DNA from 4 places in the Nonomuraea sp. KM90 genome. Region 1 is predicted to be linked to each of the others. Evidence: riboswitches for the same ligand, from Rfam matches in the RefSeq annotation. Region 1 holds a riboswitch; each other region holds the start of a gene.

Region 1 (4,202 bases):
GCGTAGATCTTGCGCCCCCGGGCGCCCTCCGACTCGACCTGTACGAGCCCGTCGGCCGCCATCTTCACCAGCTCCGGATAGATCTGCGTGTGCCCGGCCTGCCAGACGTGGTTGAGCGAGTGCTCGAACTTCTTGGCCAGGTCGTAGCCGCTCGCGGGGCCGACGGCAGAGAGCAACCCGAGCAGTGCGATCCGTAGGGACATGAGGGCCAGCATATCGAAGCCTTGACATGTCAGAAGTTACATGTAAGTTCTCACATGTGAAAATTGACACTAAGGCGCGGGGCAATGGGCTGGTGCTCCTGGCCGTGCTCGGCGGGATGTTCCTGGCGATGCTGGACCAGACGATCGTGGGCACGGCGCTGCCCCGCATCACGGCGGAGCTGGGCGGCAGCGGGCTCTACACCTGGGTGGTGACCGCCTATCTGCTCACCTCCACGGTGACCGTGCCGCTCTACGGCAGGCTGTCCGACCAGCACGGCAGGAAGCCGCTGCTGCTCATCGGCATGGTGGTGTTCGTGCTGGGCTCGGCGCTGTGCGGGGTGGCTCAGGACATGGTGCAGCTCATCGTGTTCCGCGCGGTGCAGGGGCTCGGCGCGGGCGCGCTGCTGCCGCTGTCGATCGCGTTGATGATGGAGATGTTCCCGCCGGGGTCGAACGGCGCCCGGGCGCAGGGGGCGATCGGCGGGGTGATGGGGCTGACGTTCCTGGCGGGGCCGTTCCTGGGCGGGTTGTTCACCGACCACGCGAGCTGGCGCTGGGCCTTCTACGTGAACGTGCCCCTCGGGGCCGTGCTGATCGCCATCGTCGCGCTGCGCCTGCCGAGGCGGCCCGGAACGGGCGGCGGGCGCCCCGACTACGCGGGCATCGCCGTCTTCACCGTGGCCATCAGTGCGCTGCTGCTGGGGCTGACCGAGAAGGGCCTGGACGGCCACACGTGGACGGACGCCGCCGTGGCCGGGCCGATCCTGCTCGCGCTGGTGCTGCTGGCGGTGTTCGTGGCCGTCGAGCGGCGGGCGGCGAGCCCGATCATGCCCATGGGCCTGTTCGCCAACCGCACGTACACGCTGGTGAACCTGACCTCGTTCTGCACCGCGTTCTGCATGTACGCCGGGGTCGTCTTCCTGCCGCGCTATTTCCAGGAGGCGCTGGGCGTCAGCGCCACCGAGTCGGGGCTGCGGATCTACCCGATGACGCTGGCCATGGTGGCGGGCAGCGTGCTGATGGGCACGCTGATGTCCAGGACCAGGGTGTACAAGCCGTGGCTGGTCGCCTCGCCGTTCCTGCTGGTCACCGGCGCGGTGCTGTGCCTCGGCCTGACGCCGGCCACCGGCGGCCTGGCGCTGGCGCTGTGGATGTTGCCGCTGGGGCTGGGGATGGGCCCGATGCTGTCCGGGCTGACGGTGGCGGCACAGCAGTCGGTCGAGCCGCGGCACCTCGGCGTGGCCTCGGCCAACCTGACCTTCTTCCGGCAGATCGGCGGCTCGGTGGCGCTGGCCGTCGGCGGCACCCTCTACACCGCGGAGGTCGCCGCGAGCGCGCCCGCGCACGGGATGGCCGCCGCGCACGCCTCCGCGGCGGCCGTGGTCATCCCGTCGCTGGGAGTGGTGGGGGCGATGATCGCCCTGGTGGCGCTGGTGGCCATGCCGAACAAGCGGCTGGAGGCGCCGTCCGTGCCGCAACACAAGGTTGAGGCCGGTTTCGCGTCATAAGCGGCTCCATGCGAAGCTGTGATTGTCCCCAACACCATGGAGGTCCTCATGGCGGATACACCGGAGCCGGAAGTCAGCGAAACTCCCGAGGACGAGATGAAGCGCAAGTTCCGCGAGGCGCTGGAGCGCAAGCGCGACCAGGCCGCGGGCTCAGGCGCCGGTGGCAGGGGCGTCGACCCATCGAAGATCCACGGGGCGCACGGTCCGGCTACGAGTAAGAGATCGTTCAGGCGCAAGAGCGGCGGCTGAGGCTGGATTTCTCAGGGGGTACGGCATGCCGTGCCCCCTTTCTCTTTACCTTCGAAGGTAGATCTTCGACTCTTTCATACGATTCGTTTGCGTTTGTCCGAATCGGTAGTTAGAGTAATCGCCATTACCAGCCGGTGACCTAGTCCTTACCCAAGATGGACCACCGGTTGGCGCCGAATCCCGAACCATCGGGAACCGGGGAACCACCTCACTGGGGTGAATCCGGCCGCGTGCCGGTAGGGCATCTCCACGCCCGAACCCGTCAGCTAACCCGGTAGGCGTGATGGAGAGGAAACATTACCCCATGCACCACCGCGTCGTACCCCCAGACAGCGCCGTGCCGGCCGCCCACTGAGCGGTCCCCTTCCTCAAGGCTCGTATTTTGCGCTCCGCGCAGCATCGTCAGGTGCTCTAGCTCCGCTGCGCGTGCTCCCCCTGTGAGCGCAACTCCCTGTCCCCTCGCGAAGGGTTTCACTTTTTCATGTCTGCTCGATTTGGCCTGCGTTCCTTCACCCTCCTCACCACCTCCGCCATCGCAGCGCTGACCATCGTCGGCACTCCCGCCCACGCCGACACCGACACAGACGAGAAGGTCCTGCTCAAGGGCTCCACCACGGCGTCGTACTTCTGGGACGACTCCTCCGGCCGCGCCGGCGACACCGGCCTGCCCGCCAGTGGCAAGCCCATGCAGAAGGGGCTGGCCGCCAGCCCGAGCTGGCCGCTGCTGACCGAGGGCTACGTGGTCTACAAGGGCAAGAAGATGCCCTTCTTCGTGGGTGACCGCGGCCCCGGCGCTCCCTCCAACCGCGGCATCATGCTCGACCTCGACGCCAAGACGTTCGCCGAGCTGACCGGCGGCGAGTTCAACTCCGACACCCTGGGAGTGGACGGCGTCGGCGGCCAGGGGCACATCGAGGTCGACTACGTCATCACCAAGTGGGGCGACGGCGTGGGCAAGAAGAACTACCCGGTCGCGTTCTCGACCGGCGCCTGGGCCGAGCGTGACCGTAACCCGGCCACCCCGCCGCAGGTGGAGGAGTCCTCGTCGCAGGGCGGCGTGCTCCTCTCGGGCCCCGTTCCCGCCGAGCACTGACTTTACGCGGGCTGACCAGAATGTCATTCTGGTCGTCGTGACCACGCGCGTAGCCGCAAACGGCATCGAAATCGCCTACGAGAGCTTCGGCTCACCGTCGGGACGTCCCCTGCTCCTCATCATGGGGCTCGGCGCCCAGCTCATTCAATGGGACGAAGGGCTCTGCGAGCTGCTCGCGGAGCAGGGACATCACGTCGTACGGTTCGACAACCGCGACGTCGGCCTGTCGACGCACTTCCACGACCTGGGGGTGCCCGCGATGGGCACGCCCTCGCCGTACCTGCTGGACGACCTGGCCGACGACACCGCGGGCCTCATGGACGCCCTCGGCTGGCCGGCCGCCCACGTGGTGGGAGCCTCGATGGGCGGGATGATCGCCCAGACGCTGGCCATCCGGCATCCGGCGCGGGTGCTGACCCTGACCTCGATCATGTCCACGCCCGGCCCCTCCGTCGCCCCGCCCACGGAGGCCGCGTCCGCGGTGCTGATGGGCCGGCCGGCCGCCGACCGCGAGGCGGTGCTGGCGCAGGCCGTGCAGACCTGGTCCGTCATCGGCTCGCCCGGCTACGAGCTGGACCGGGAGAGGATCGCCGCGATGGCCGGGCTGGCCTACGACCGCTGCTTCGACCCGGCCGGCACGGCCCGGCAACTGGCCGCCATCATGGGGTCGGGGGACCGTACGGAGCTGCTGGCCTCGGTGGCGGTGCCCGCGCTGGTGCTGCACGGGGAGGCCGACCCGCTGGTCCCGGTGGCCGGCGGTCGCGCGACGGCGGCGGCCATCCCGGGGGCGCGGCTGGTGACGTACCCGGGGATGGGGCACGACCTGCCGCGCGCGCTCTGGCCCGACTTCGTCACCGAGATCACCAAGCTGACCTCCGCCTGACGCTCGCCGGTGGCCCGCCCCCCGCCGGGGAGCGGGCCACCATGAGGGCGGTCAGACCTCCAGCTTCCCCTCGATGCCCTTGAGCTGGTGCCGGGCCAGCGCCAGGTTGGCGCGCCCGCGGTCGAGCGCCAGGTAGAGGAACAGCCCCTTGCCGCCGCGCCCGGTGATCGGGCGGATGATGTGGTACTGCCCGCTCAGCGTGATCAGGATGTCCTCGATAGCGTCCTTGAGGCCCAGCGAGTCCATCGTGCGGAGTTTGGCCTTGA
Region 2 (4,202 bases), 200 kb from region 1:
TAGTTGACCCCGAGCCCCGCCTGGGTGGCGATCATGAAGGGGCGCAGGTAGAGGCTGTGACCCTCGGTGGTGGGCACCCACTCCTTGTCGGTCTCGACGAGGAGCTCGAGCGAGTCGACGAACGTCTCCTCGGGCAGCTCGGGCATGGCCATGCGCAGCGCCGAGCGGTTGAAGCGGGAGGCGTTCGCGTACGGGCGGAACGTCACGATCGAGCCGCTGATCTGGCGGTAGGCCTTCAGGCCCTCGAACAGCTCCTGCGCGTAGTGGAAGACCGAGGTGGCCGGGTCGAGCGAGAGCGGCCCGTACGGCATGAGCCTGGCGTCGTGCCAGCCCTGCCCCTCGGTGTAGTCGATCGAGATCATGTGATCCGTGAAGGTCTGCCCGAAACCGGGGTTCGCCAGTACCTGCTCCCGCTCGGCCGCGGTGCGAGCGTGGTCGGATAGCTGCACGTCGAAGCTGAGCTTCTGAGCGATGGTCATGACGGAGGTCCTTCTCTCTGCGATCTACCGAAATCTACCGGAATCTGCCCACTGTCTGCGGATCTGCGAGCCGGTGGCGGTGAGCGGCCGTGGCCGGGAGGGCAGTCCGTACTTCCTATTGTCTCGCCATATGGGATGGCAAGCGGCCAATGGGGGTGATAAGCCCATTCCACGGCCGGAACGCGGACGCGAAAAAGCGCCTGGCGAGTCCTCTCGGACCGCCAGGCGCTGTTTCGGGGCTAGGCGGTCCTAGCCGGATACTCGCGCGGTGATGTCGTCGCCGATCTCGGTCGTGGTGCGGCCGGCCCAGCCGGCGAGGCGCTCCACGATGTCGTCGGCGACCGCCTGCTCGACCCTGGCCGCCTCGGCGTGCAGGCCCAGGTGGTCGAGGAGCATGGCGACGGACAGGATGGTCGCGGTGGGGTCGGCCTTGCCCTGGCCGGCGATGTCGGGCGCGCTGCCGTGGACCGGCTCGAACATGCTGGGCGTGGTCCGCTCAGGGTTGATGTTGCCGCTGGCGGCCAGGCCGATGCCGCCCGCGACGGCCGCGCCGAGGTCGGTGATGATGTCGCCGAACAGGTTGTCGGTGACGACCACGTCGAAGCGCTCCGGCTGGGTGACGAAGAACATCGAGGCCGCGTCGATGTGGCTGTAGTCGGTGGTGACCTCGGGGTATTCCTCGGCCACCCGGTTGACCGTGCGCTGCCACAGGTCGCCGGCGTAGGTGAGGACGTTGGTCTTGTGGACGAGGGTCAGCTTCCTGCGCGGCCGCGACTTGGCCTTCTCGAACGCGTAACGCACCACGCGCTCGACACCGTGGGCGGTGTTGAGCGACTCCTGGGTGGCGATCTCGTGCGGCGTGCCGCGCCGCATGGTGCCACCGGTGCCGGCGTAGAGGCCCTCGGTGCCCTCGCGGACGACGATCATGTCGATGTCCTCGGCGGGCGTGTCGGCCAGCGGGGTCTCGACCCCGGGGAACAGCTTGACCGGCCGCAGGTTGACGTAGTGGTCGAACTCGAACCGGAGCCGCAGCAGCAGGTCGCGCTCGAGGACGCCCGGCGGCACGCTGGGGTCGCCGATGGCGCCGAGCAGGATCGCGTCGTAGCCGCGCAGCTCGTCGAGCACCGCGTCCGGCAGCGTCTCGCCGGTGCGGTGATAGCGTGCGGCGCCCAGGTCGTAGTGCGTGGGCTCGATCTTCGTGCCTACGGCCTCCAGGACCTTGAGTCCTTCGGCCACGACCTCGGTGCCGATGCCATCCCCGGGGATGACGGCCAAGCGGATGTTACGCGACTCCATGGGCGGTACCTTACCGGCTCGTCTCGTCTGACGAACACATCATCTCATTTTTCGGACGTCCGGTTTTGAGGCATTTGCGACCTTTTGACCGTTTCGTTAGAGTCCGTCTGGCCTAATCCACGCAGCCGCTGCGTGGAGCCGGGGACCCAACTTTCCCCCAGGGGCGAATCGGCACCGCCGTAGGGCCGTCTTCCAGGCCCGAGCCCGTCAGCTAACCCGGTCGGCCGCATGGAAGGACAGTGTTCTGTCTCGCATCGCCATTGCCCTGGCGGCCGGTGTCGCCGGGCTCATCCTGGCCACCCCAGCCGCCCAGGCCGCCACCGACGGACCCCGGGCCACCACGGACAAAGACACCACCACCCTGACCGGCGCCGAGATCAAGCGCATCCAGGAGGCGCAGGCCCCCACGCCCGCCTGGAAGATCGCCCTCGACTACGCCATGGACAAACGCGGCACCCCGTACGTCTGGGGCGGGACCAGCAGGAGCGGGTACGACTGCTCCGGGCTCATGCTCAGGTCCTACGAAGCCGCGGGCATCGAACTGCCGCGCACCGCCCGCGAACAGTACGGGGCATTTTCCAGGAAAATCGCATGGAACGATCTAGAGCCCGGTGACCTGGTGTTCTTCAGCAACCTGGGTCACGTGGGGATGATCTCGAAGCCCGGCTACATGGTGCATGCGCCGCGCACGGGCGACGTCGTGAAGGAGGAGAAGCTTTCGACCTGGCGCAGACAGGCGTTCGTGGGAGCGGTCCGGCCGGATCCCAAGGGCGTGCGCCAGTGGACCGAGGTGCTGAAGCAGCGCCGGTCCTCCGCCCCGGCCACGCTCACCGCCACCCTCTGAGAAGCCGAGAGCGGCCCCGCGAGCCCGGGGCCGCTCTCTTTCAGGTCGCCTCAGGGGCTCTCTTCCAGGTCGTCAGGGCACGATCGGGGCGGCCAGGCGCTCCACGAAGCAGGGGTTCGGGTACTGCTCGGCGAGGTCCAGCGGCTCGCCGTGGAAATGACCGTGGATCTGGACATCGACGGGGTCGAAGATCCGCGGGCACGGGACGTCCGGGCGGAACCGGATCTGGTCGAGGTCACCGCCGATCTCGCGCAGCCTGTCGCAGGCGGCGAACGGGTCGGGGTGGTTACCGTCGTCCGGGTCGCAGATCAGGACCCAGCGCTGGGCCACACCACCGTGGTACTTGGTGATGGTCAGCTCGGCCGCCTGCGCGTGGGCGGGAGCGGCGAGCAGGGCCGCGGTGGCCAGCGCGGGGACGGCGACGGCGACGGCGCGGCGGATCGCGGTCAGGGAAGCGTGCATGGGGGGGAACCTCCTCATGGAATGGATACGCAGCGCGACGCTACCAGCACTCTCCGTATCCACAACGGCAGGTGTCCGTACCCCCTGTCCCAGGCGTAGCGTGGCGGCGGATCGACCACGACTTCACCGGGACGGGCATCGGACCCGGCGGCGCCAGGCCGTGGCGCTCAGCCGCCGTCGGTCAGCTGGTACGACGTGGGCTACCCGGAGGTCATCGAGCTGCGCGACAGGCTGTTCCCCGGGCGCGCAGGCCACGCCACGATCGGGTCATCGGTCACCGATCTGGCGTGGCTGGAGCGGGTCCCCGGCGACGCTCCCGCGCTGGTGGTCACCGAGGGCCTGCTCTACTACCTCGACCCGGCCGAGGGCGCCGCGCTGCCGCGGGCGATCGTGGAGCGCTTCCCGGGCCGGGCCTGTCGGCGGTGAGCGCGTTCGACCTCGACGGATTCGACCGCCTGTCGATCACGCACCGCATCTCGGCCTGGATCGTCGGCGCCCTGCCGGCGATGAGGCGGACGGCCGTGTTCTACCGGCTGGAGTTCTGAGGGGCGCCGCCGTTGTCGCGGCGGTCCAGCGCGGTCTGGACGGCCTCGGCCGCCTCGTCGTCGTGGTCTTCGGCACGGTTCCAGGCATACATCTCGTACATGCGATTCATCTCTTCTCGCGGGCGCGTTCCAGAATTCCTGAAGGGGGAAGCCGGACTCCGGTCGCGAATCCGACCGGGCCTGATCTCGTGGTCCGGGTCACGGACCGGACGAAGGGACTTAGTGGCCGACGCCAACGCCGCTCTCCGCGGCGGGTCGTCGACCTGCCCTAACAGGCCCCGCCGCGGCAGGTAATGAGTACGAGAACCTGGCGCATTACCCGTCACAGTACCCGAGCATGCTGCTTGGATGTCCTACTATCTCGCATCGTGAGACGCAAGGGGGCCGTCACCCAAGACGGGTGACGGCCCCCGGCCGGTGTGGGAGGTCAGTCCTCCAGGTCCACCGAACGGCCGCTCTCGGCGCCGATCTCGGCCCCGATCTGCTCGACGACCTCGGCGGGGATGGCGGAGTCGACGGTCAGCGCGATGAGCGCCTTGCCGCCCTTGACGTCACGGGCCACCTGCATCGAGGCGA
Region 3 (4,202 bases), on a different contig from region 1:
CCCGGCGCCCAGGCCGCCGATGAGCGTGCCGTGGAGCACGTCGTCGTACTTGGCGTGGCCCAGCTCGTGCGCCACGACCAGCTCGACCTCCGGCTGCGGGGCCCGGAGCAGCGTGTCGTAGACGACGATGCGGCGCGTGGCGCCGAAGCCGGACACGTACGCGTTGAGCGCCGTCGTCCTGCGCGAGGCGTCGGCCACCAGCACGTCCTCGACCGGCACGCCGTCCCGCTCGGCCATGTCGAGCAGCTTCGTCCGCAGCGCGCCCTGCGGCATGGAGGTGAAGTCGTTGAACATCGGCTCGAACACCACCGGGTACACGAACGACGCCACCACCGTCAGCGCGAACGCCCCCACCGCGGCGGGGATCCACCACCGCCGCACCTTGCGGGCCAGCGCCACCAGGGCCGTCAGCATCACGCAGAGCAGGAACACCTCCACGCCCAGGTTCTTCAGCCGGTCGCCCGCCCAGCCGGCCCAGTCCTGGGTGGACAGGCCGTAGTCGCGCATGATCGTCTCGAACCAGGCGCCCAGCGGCCACCTGACCAGCTCGACGATCGCGGTGATGACCACGACGCCGAGGATCACCCGCACCCACCAGGGGCCCTTGAGCCACCCCACCGCCCTGGCCCCGAGCGGGGTGGCGAGCAGGAGCCCGGCGAAGACGATCGTGAGCGCGAGCGACAGGTAGCTCGGCAGGCTCGTGGCCGCGTCGAACGCCTCCGCCCTGGCGATCTGGGCGGCGGTGAAGTCGCGGGCCGGATCGGGCGGCCCGCCGGTCAGCACGTGCCACGGAGTGGTGAAGGCGGTCACCGCCAGGATCACGACGCCGAGGAGCACCAGCGCGACGGCGGCCTGCCGCCTCAGCCCGCTCTCCCCGGCGGGCGGCCCTCCGTTCACGGGCGTCTCCCCACCGTCTCGTGTCCACGCTCGGGCTCCGGCTCGGGTCCGGGCCCCGGGCTCGCCCGGCACCGCCTCTCCGGCACCCTGGAGGACCGTCTCAGGAGCCGCCCCACGAGCCGCCCCACGAGCCGCCCCACGAGCCGCCCCACGAGCCGCCCCACTGGCCGCCCCACTGGCCGCCTCACCCGCCGCCTCACTGGCCGGTTCCCCGGCGGCCGCCCCGCCGCCGTGTCCGGCCGTCCCCGCCGCCGTGGCCGCACCCTCCGGCCGCCCGGCGCCCGGCCGCCCGGGGCCCGGCTTCCCGACGCCCACGGCGGCCATCGCGCCGTCCGGTGCGCCGTCCGGTGCGCCGTCCGGGGGCTCGTCCTGCCGTGCCGCGTCGTCCTCGTCCTGCCGTTCGCTCATCTGCCTCCCCTTCACACGAGCTGATCCCGCACGTATTCGCGCCACCGTGCCGTCAGCGTGGCGACGGAGAGCCCCAGTGAGGCGAGTGCCCGGTCGAGGCCGGCCGCCTGAGCTTCACGGTAGAGCCTCACCAGGGTCCCTTCACCGAACCGGTCAGCCAGGAAGCGACACGCCAGCCAGGCCTCCTGGTAAGCCCGCGCCAGCCGGTCGGGGTCCCGCCCGTCGGCCGCGAAAGCCGCAGGTCCCGGCAAAGCGTTCGGCAGGCGCCCGGCGCGGACCTCGGCGGCCAGCTCGGCGGCGGCCGTCGCCACGGGGAGCCCGGCGTCGCGGTAGCCGACGTAGTCGGCGAAGCCCTCGTAGAGCCAGACGGGGAGGTGGTCGGTGCCGGCGGCGACGTGGGTGAGCTCGTGGGCGAGCACGACGTCCCTGCCGGTGGGATTGAGGGTGGCGAAGAGCTCGGGTACGACGATCACCCGCCCGCGGTCGGCCACCGCGGCCAGGCCGTCCAGCCGATCCACGCCGGCCAGCCGGGCGGCCTCGCGGGCGGACTCAGGGACGACGACCAGGGGGCGTACCGGCCTGCCGAGCACGGCCGAGACCCGCAGCCCGGCCCGATCGGCGAGCCGCGCCATCTCGTCGAGCGAGCCCGCGCCCTGACCGACATAGCTGACATGGCCGACGACGACGGACCGACCACCGCGCCGGACGACCGTGCGGCCGCCGGGCCACAGGTCGAGGATCCCCGAGGGCAGGACCGGGGGTTCGGGGCCACCGGCCAGGGCGAGGAGCAGCAGGCCGGCCACCGCGGCTCGTCGGCTCACCTGCTCGGACACGATGCCCGATCGTAGCCCCACCACATGAGTGCTCCCGCGGACGCGCGAGAGCCCCGCCCGAATCCAGGAAGGTCTCCAGGAATCCGGACGGGGCTTCTTCACATGCCGGGACGGACCGCGCCGACGAATGACGACTTACGCCATCCGCCCAGCTTGTCGATGCGCACCCGTTCGCCTGTCCGTGGCGAGTGGATCATCTTGCCCTTGCCGACGTACATGCCCACGTGGCCGAGCCCGCTGAAGAACATCAGGTCACCCGGCTGGAGGTTCCGCCAGGAGATCCTGCTCTTGATGCGGGCGAACTGGCTGCTCGCCACGCGCGGGAGCGTCACCCCGGCCCTCTTCCAGGCGAACTGGACGAGTCCGGAGCAGTCAAACGAACCAGGTCCTGTGCCACCGTAACGGTACGGGTCACCGATCTGATCCTTGGCCACGGCGACGGCCTTGCGGGCCTTCGCTTTCTGCCGAGCGATCCTGGCCGCCCGTCGCTGGGCTGCCGTGGCCGACGTCGACGTCTTGGCGGTGGTCTCCGCCTTCGCCGTCTCAGCGGCCGATTCGCTCGTCGTCGCCGCCTGAGCCGTTGGGGCAGGGAGGATCAGACCTCCGGCCGTCACGGTCATCGTGAGCGCTACGCCGCTCAGGGCAAGGCGGGACAGGCGGGGGTTCTGCAGGGAGGTAGACAGGATTTCTCCTTGTGTCTTCCACGAACGCCTACCGGGTTAGCTGACGGATTCGGGCCTGGAAGTCGCCCTACGGCGCGATGACGCGCCGATTCACCCCTGATCCCTGGGGAAACGTGGGATCGCTGGGTCCCCGGCTCCGTGCCTCCTGGCTGCACGGACTCGGCAGGTCGTCACCCCGATTGATTGCGATATGCAGATATCTGGGGATATCGGGGACGACCGGCGGATTCTTTTCTGTCTCGCATCGGGAGGGACCGATGCGGGTTCGCGGTGTCATGGCTTGTTCACCGCGACGACGCCAGAAGCTACGCCGAAAGGTCAAGGATCGGCAAAGCGCGAGTCAGGTTGTAAAGATCAGACAGCAGGGCCAGTAAGGAAGGAAACCCCTGCTGGAACACCAGGTTCCGTTATCCAAATGTGACCCTGCTCACACTTCTGACAGCCCGCGCTTGTCAGGCGTCGTTTGTCGCGTTTGTCACATTTTTCGCAGGAATTGACGGCCGTTTCGCGCCGTGGGAACGCTCCCGCCCCGGATCGCACGCCGGCAGACGCCACCTACTATGTGGCATCGTAGAAGCGGATGTGAGGCCGAAATCCGGTCGGGCGGGAGCCGAAAATGTTACGGGCGGACCGCGCCGACCAGGGAGCGGCCGTACGCGGAGAGCGCGACGACCTTCACGACGTCGCCCGTCTGCGGCGCGTGGACGATCTGCCCGTTGCCCGCGTAAATGCTGACGTGGCCCAGGCCCTCGCTGAAGATGAGGTCGCCGGGCTGCAGGGAGTCGAGGTCCACCTTGCGGCTCGCGCCCCACGCCCACTGCTGCCACGTCGTACGCGGCAGCGTGACGCCGGCCGCCGCCCAGGCCGCCTGGGTCAGGCCCGAGCAGTCGTACCCGCGCGGCCCCGTCCCGCCGTAGATGTACGGCTTGCCCACCTGCGCGTACGCGAACCGCAGCACCGCCGCCGCGCTCCCCGAGGCCGGGCCCGTGTACTTGATGCCCGTGCTGTTCGGGTTGCCGGGGTTGTAGGCACCCAGCTTGTCCAGCAGCTTCTTCTGGTCGACGATCAGCTTGCGGATCTCCGAGCGCTCCTTCTCGACCGCGTCGCGCTCCTTGTCCGCCTCCTCGAGGGCCTCCTGCGCCTTGTCGCGCTCGACCTTCAGCCCGCGGTTCTCCCGGTCGAACGCCGCCAGCTTCTCCGCGCGCTCCTGCGCGAGCTGACCCGCGACGGCCAGCCCCGACAGCGTGCTCTGGGGGTCGTCCGAGGTCATGATCCCGGGCCAGGAGGTGACGTCCTCACCGAGCTGGTAGCTGTCGACGGCCATGCCGATCACCTGCGCGCGCAGGTCCGCGACCGTCTCCAGCTTGCGCTTGTAGCTGTC
Region 4 (4,202 bases), on a different contig from region 1:
GGTCGAAGTGCCGCAGGGCCTCGCGGGCCCGGGCGAGCGCGCGGCGGCCGGCCTCGGTGAGGGCGATGCCGTCGCGGTGGCGGACGAACAGGGTCGCCCCGAGCTCGCGCTCCAGCGTGGCGACGGCGCGGCTGACGGCGGGCTGGGACATGCCGAGGTGGTCGGCGGCGGTGGTGAAGCCGGCGTGGTCGGCGACCGCGACGAGCACTCTGAGCTGCGCCAATGTCATGCCGACATACCCTAGTTGGTATTTGACCGGGGCTGGAGCAGAACACGATGGTTATGCCATGACCACGCGAGAGACGATTGACGTAGACGGGCGGCGGGCCGGCTATCTGACGGCCGGGGAGCGGGGCCCGATGGTGCTGCTGCTGCACGGCACGTACTGGAGCCGGGTCTGGGCGCCCGTGATCGACCGGCTGGCCGCGGCCGGGCTGCGGCCGGTCGCGGTCGACCTGCCCGGTCTGGGGCGCTCGGAGGGGGAGTTGACGGTCGAGACGGCGGCCGTTCCGGCGCTGGCGGAGTGGGTGGCCCGCTTCGCGGCGGCGGTGGGGGCGGAGGAGCCGGTGGCCGTGGCCGGGCACGACATCGGGGGCGCGGTCGCGCAGCACCTGCTGGCCGCGGGGCCGGTGCGGGTGCGCAGGCTGGCGCTGGTCAACTCGGTCACGTACGACTCCTGGCCGGTGGCCGCGGTGGCCCGCTACCGCGACCCGGCGGTGGCCGCCGCGACGACCGCCGAGGACGTGCTGGCCGCGCGCCGCATCGCCGTAGGTGCCGCGCTGGCCCGTCCGGCGACGGAGGAGGAGCTGGCCGACTACCTCGACCCCTGGACCGACCCGCGGGTCTGCCGGTCGTGGCTGGCCCTGGCGGGCGCGGCCGACAGCCGTTACACGCTCGACCTGGTCCCGGCGCTGCGGGCCGACCGTACGCCGAAGCTGCTGGTCTGGGGTGAGGACGACCAGTTCCAGCAGGTGCGGCAGGCCGAGCGGTTCGCCGCCGAGATGCCCGCCACCAGGCTGGTGCGCATCCCGAAGGCGGGTCACATCCCGATGGAGAACGACCCGGACGGGGTCGCCGGGGCGCTGGCCGCGTTCTTCCTGGAGTGAGCCGGGCTTATCCCGATGTGCCCGCATCGGTTTGACCCGCCGAGCGCGGCGGGGTTACCGTCGGGCACATGGCATACCAATGTGATCGCATTGGATTGGCGTGAGGGCTGTCCGTCTCGCCGGCCTGCTGCCGCTGGCCGGGCCCTGCCGCCTGGTGCCGTTCGGCCTGTTCGGTGCGGGCGCGGCAACGCTGGGCCCGCTCGGCACGGTGCCGCTCGGCCGGCTGGTCTCCCACGGCGGCGCCGCGCCGCTGATCGCGTTGCTCGATGCGGGAGGCCCCGCTCCTGCTGGTGCTGGACGAGCCGACCGCCTCCCTCGACGCCCCGGCCGAGAGCGCCGTCTTCGCCCGCTACGCCGAGGCCGCCCGCCGCCACCCCTGGACCGTCACGCTGCTGGTCACCCACCGCTTCCCCACGGTGCGGACGGCGGACCTGATCGTCGTGCTCGACGGCGGCCGGGTCGTCCAGCGTGGCACCCACGACGACCTCGTCGCCCGCCCCGGCCCGTACGCCGAGCTGCATGCCATCCAGCGCGACGCCTTCACGGCGGCCGACGGGCTGTGACGCGGGGAGCGCCGCGGGTCATCGCGAGGCCCGCCGGCGCCCGAGCAGGGGTGCTGGTGAGCATGCCGCCACGCCGAGGACCGGTGCCCGGCACGCTCATGGCGGGCATCGGCATCGCCGGGGGAAGCCGGGAAACGCGACGAGCGCGCGTCCCATTCGGGGACGCGTGCTCGTCGAGTTCAGGGAAGGCGGGGGAACCCCCTCAGCCAGAGTCCGTCAGGCGCGGTACTGCGGGTAGCCGTAACCGAAGACCTTGGACTTCGGACGGATGCGCTCCTCGACCCGGCCGTTGCCGGTGTTGCCCTCGATCGTGGAGATGGTGCCGTTCTGGTTGTCCTTCACGACGAACCCGACGTGCTGGATGTCGCTGAGGCTCTTGCCGCCGTCCCAGGAGAAGAAGACCACGGCGCCGGGCTTGGCGACGGTGCCGAAGCGGTGGTTCGCGGCGAACCACTTGGCGTGGGCGACGGTGTAGGCGTCCCAGCCGACCTGCGGGCGGGCGCCGGTCTGCTCGCCGACCCAGGAGACGAACATCGAGCACCAGGCGGCGTTCAGGTACGCGGCGCGGTTGCCGCCGTCACGGGCGACGGTCTCGGCGGCGCGCTTGGAGGCGGCGTACCACTGCTGGTACTTGGTGCCGCCGCCGTAGGCGTTCTCGGAGGTACCGACCTGGGCCCTGGCGAGGGCGAGGACCTGGTCCGCGGTGACGTTGACCTTGGTCTCCTCCACCCTGTCGCCGGCCTTGTGGGCGGCGATGGCGGTGTCCGGGTGCCTGGCGGCGGTGGCCGCGGCGACGCCGGTGGCGGTGTCGGCATTGGCGGCTACGGCGTTGGCGCCGAGGGCCGAGGCGATGACGGTGGCGCCGAGGACGGCGCGGGCGATGGTGGTCTTCGAGGCAGCGGAAATACGGTGCTTGGCCATCGAGGGGGTTACTCCTTGCTTCCATGCCGCTTACCGGGTTAGCTGACGGGTTCGGGCGTGGAAGCTGCCCTACGGCACCGGAGTGCCGATTCACCCCAAAGGACATGGGTCCCCGGTTCCGCGCGGACGCGGATTCAGCGGTCACAGGGCGATCCTGTGATTTGTCGTGCGATGGTCAGACATAGCCGGACAAACCGGACGTATGCCTCAAGTTGCCCCATAAGGTAATACATGAGGCAAGAGGATTACAAATCCATAAAAGCGCGGCTAGGCAAGTTGCCTGCGTGCGTCGGCCAGAAGCCCCATCATGGCAAGGGATTCGTCAAGCGGCATGATCGAGGATTCGGTCCTGCCTTCGGCCGTGGCGGCGCGGACTTCGCGGAGCTCTCCGGCGTATCCGTTGTCCGCCGGATCGAGCACGTGCTCTTCCGGCTCCATGGAGGGCCCGGTGAGCAGGATCCGCTGCGGGGCCCAGAACGGCGCCTGGATGTCCGCCCGCATCTGAGTACCTACAACACTGGCCTGGTTAGGGTAATTCCCCAGCAATGAGGTGGCCACGAGAGCATGCCTGCCACCGGGGTAGAGCAATACGCCGGCCGCCTCCGCGTCCACCCCGTTCGGGGCCAGGGAGCCGGTGATGCGCAGGTCAGCGGGCATGCCCAGGAGGAGCTGGGCCAGGCCGAACGGGTAGATCCCCAGGTCGAGCAGCGCGCCGCCGCCCAGCTCCGGCGCCCACAGCCGGTGCGCCGGGTCGTACGGCAGGGCGAAGCCGAAACTGGCCTGCACGGAGCGGATCTCGCCGAAGCGCGGGTCGGTCGCGATCCGCCGGATGAGGGGGTTGAACCTCATCCACATGGCCTCCATCAGGAACACGCCCGCCTCGCGCGCCAGGCGCACCATCTTCTCCGCGTCGTCCACGGTCGCCGCCAGCGGCTTCTCGCAGAGCACGGCCTTGCCCGCGGCGATGGCGGCCTCGGCCACCCGCAGGTGCTGCGCGTGCGGCGTCGCGACGTAGATCGCGTCCACCGCCGGGTCGGCGCACAGCTGCTCATAAGAGCCGTACGCCGACTCCGCCCCCAAAGTCGTGGCCAGGGCCTGCGCCCTGGCGAGGTTCCTGGATCCGACGGCGGCCACCCGCATCCCGGGCTCCGCCACGATGGCGGCCCCCACGGTACGCGCGATGCCGCCGGTCGCCGCAATTCCCCATGTGAAATCTTGCACGCGGCAGATCGTATACGGACGGTAAAAGGTGACTTATGGCGGCGTCATGTAACGGTAATTCCTTTACGTCACATGAGCCACTCCGGTCACTCACGTCATGTTGAAAGTCTCGGGATCGGGGCCGATGCGCCTGCTCCTGTTCATCGCGCCGATGGCCGCCATGTCCTCGGCGTCGAGGATGAAGCTGAACACGTCGATGTTCTCGGCGATCCGCGCGGGCGTCACGGACTTGGGGATGACCACGTTGCCGAGCTGCAGGTGCCACCGGAGCACGATCTGCGCGGGCGTCTTGCCGTACTTCTCCGACAGCACCGCCAGCGCCGGGTCCGCGAGCAGCCCCTTGCCCTGCCCGAGCGGGCTCCACGCCTCGGTGAGGATGCCGTTGGCCTCG

What was found. A riboswitch is a leader RNA that binds a small molecule or an ion and turns the genes downstream of it on or off. The one in region 1 is predicted to bind cyclic di-AMP.
Region 2: another riboswitch for cyclic di-AMP. It lies ahead of ACTWPW_RS02675 (C40 family peptidase); the one in region 1 lies ahead of ACTWPW_RS03665 (hypothetical protein).
Region 3: another riboswitch for cyclic di-AMP. It lies ahead of ACTWPW_RS01540 (C40 family peptidase); the one in region 1 lies ahead of ACTWPW_RS03665 (hypothetical protein).
Region 4: another riboswitch for cyclic di-AMP. It lies ahead of ACTWPW_RS55630 (CHAP domain-containing protein); the one in region 1 lies ahead of ACTWPW_RS03665 (hypothetical protein).

What each region holds. Positions count from the first base shown of each region.
Region 1 is NZ_JBQQCB010000002.1:240,609-244,810, forward strand. It holds gene ACTWPW_RS03650 (PadR family transcriptional regulator) at 1-203, opposite strand, end outside; gene ACTWPW_RS03655 (MDR family MFS transporter) at 260-1,711, shown strand; gene ACTWPW_RS03660 (DUF5302 domain-containing protein) at 1,760-1,960, shown strand; cyclic di-AMP (ydaO/yuaA leader) riboswitch at 2,122-2,256, shown strand; gene ACTWPW_RS03665 (hypothetical protein) at 2,442-3,053, shown strand; gene ACTWPW_RS03670 (alpha/beta fold hydrolase) at 3,091-3,936, shown strand; gene ACTWPW_RS03675 (hypothetical protein) at 3,988-4,202, opposite strand, start outside.
Region 2 is NZ_JBQQCB010000002.1:41,934-46,135, reverse strand. It holds gene ACTWPW_RS02685 (branched-chain amino acid aminotransferase) at 1-479, opposite strand, end outside; gene ACTWPW_RS02680 (3-isopropylmalate dehydrogenase) at 729-1,775, opposite strand; cyclic di-AMP (ydaO/yuaA leader) riboswitch at 1,875-2,016, shown strand; gene ACTWPW_RS02675 (C40 family peptidase) at 2,215-2,619, shown strand; gene ACTWPW_RS02670 (SSI family serine proteinase inhibitor) at 2,692-3,081, opposite strand; gene ACTWPW_RS02665 (hypothetical protein) at 3,277-3,507, shown strand; gene ACTWPW_RS02660 (hypothetical protein) at 3,504-3,626, shown strand; gene serA (phosphoglycerate dehydrogenase) at 4,054-4,202, opposite strand, start outside.
Region 3 is NZ_JBQQCB010000001.1:256,432-260,633, forward strand. It holds gene ACTWPW_RS01530 (M48 family metallopeptidase) at 1-1,305, opposite strand, end outside; gene ACTWPW_RS01535 (hypothetical protein) at 1,317-2,138, opposite strand; gene ACTWPW_RS01540 (C40 family peptidase) at 2,237-2,758, opposite strand; cyclic di-AMP (ydaO/yuaA leader) riboswitch at 2,832-2,996, opposite strand; gene ACTWPW_RS01545 (C40 family peptidase) at 3,441-4,202, opposite strand, start outside.
Region 4 is NZ_JBQQCB010000148.1:8,583-12,784, reverse strand. It holds gene ACTWPW_RS55645 (LysR family transcriptional regulator) at 1-229, opposite strand, end outside; gene ACTWPW_RS55640 (alpha/beta fold hydrolase) at 288-1,106, shown strand; gene ACTWPW_RS55635 (hypothetical protein) at 1,373-1,669, shown strand; gene ACTWPW_RS55630 (CHAP domain-containing protein) at 1,886-2,590, opposite strand; cyclic di-AMP (ydaO/yuaA leader) riboswitch at 2,603-2,740, opposite strand; gene ACTWPW_RS55625 (Gfo/Idh/MocA family protein) at 2,858-3,811, opposite strand; gene ACTWPW_RS55620 (aldo/keto reductase) at 3,902-4,202, opposite strand, start outside.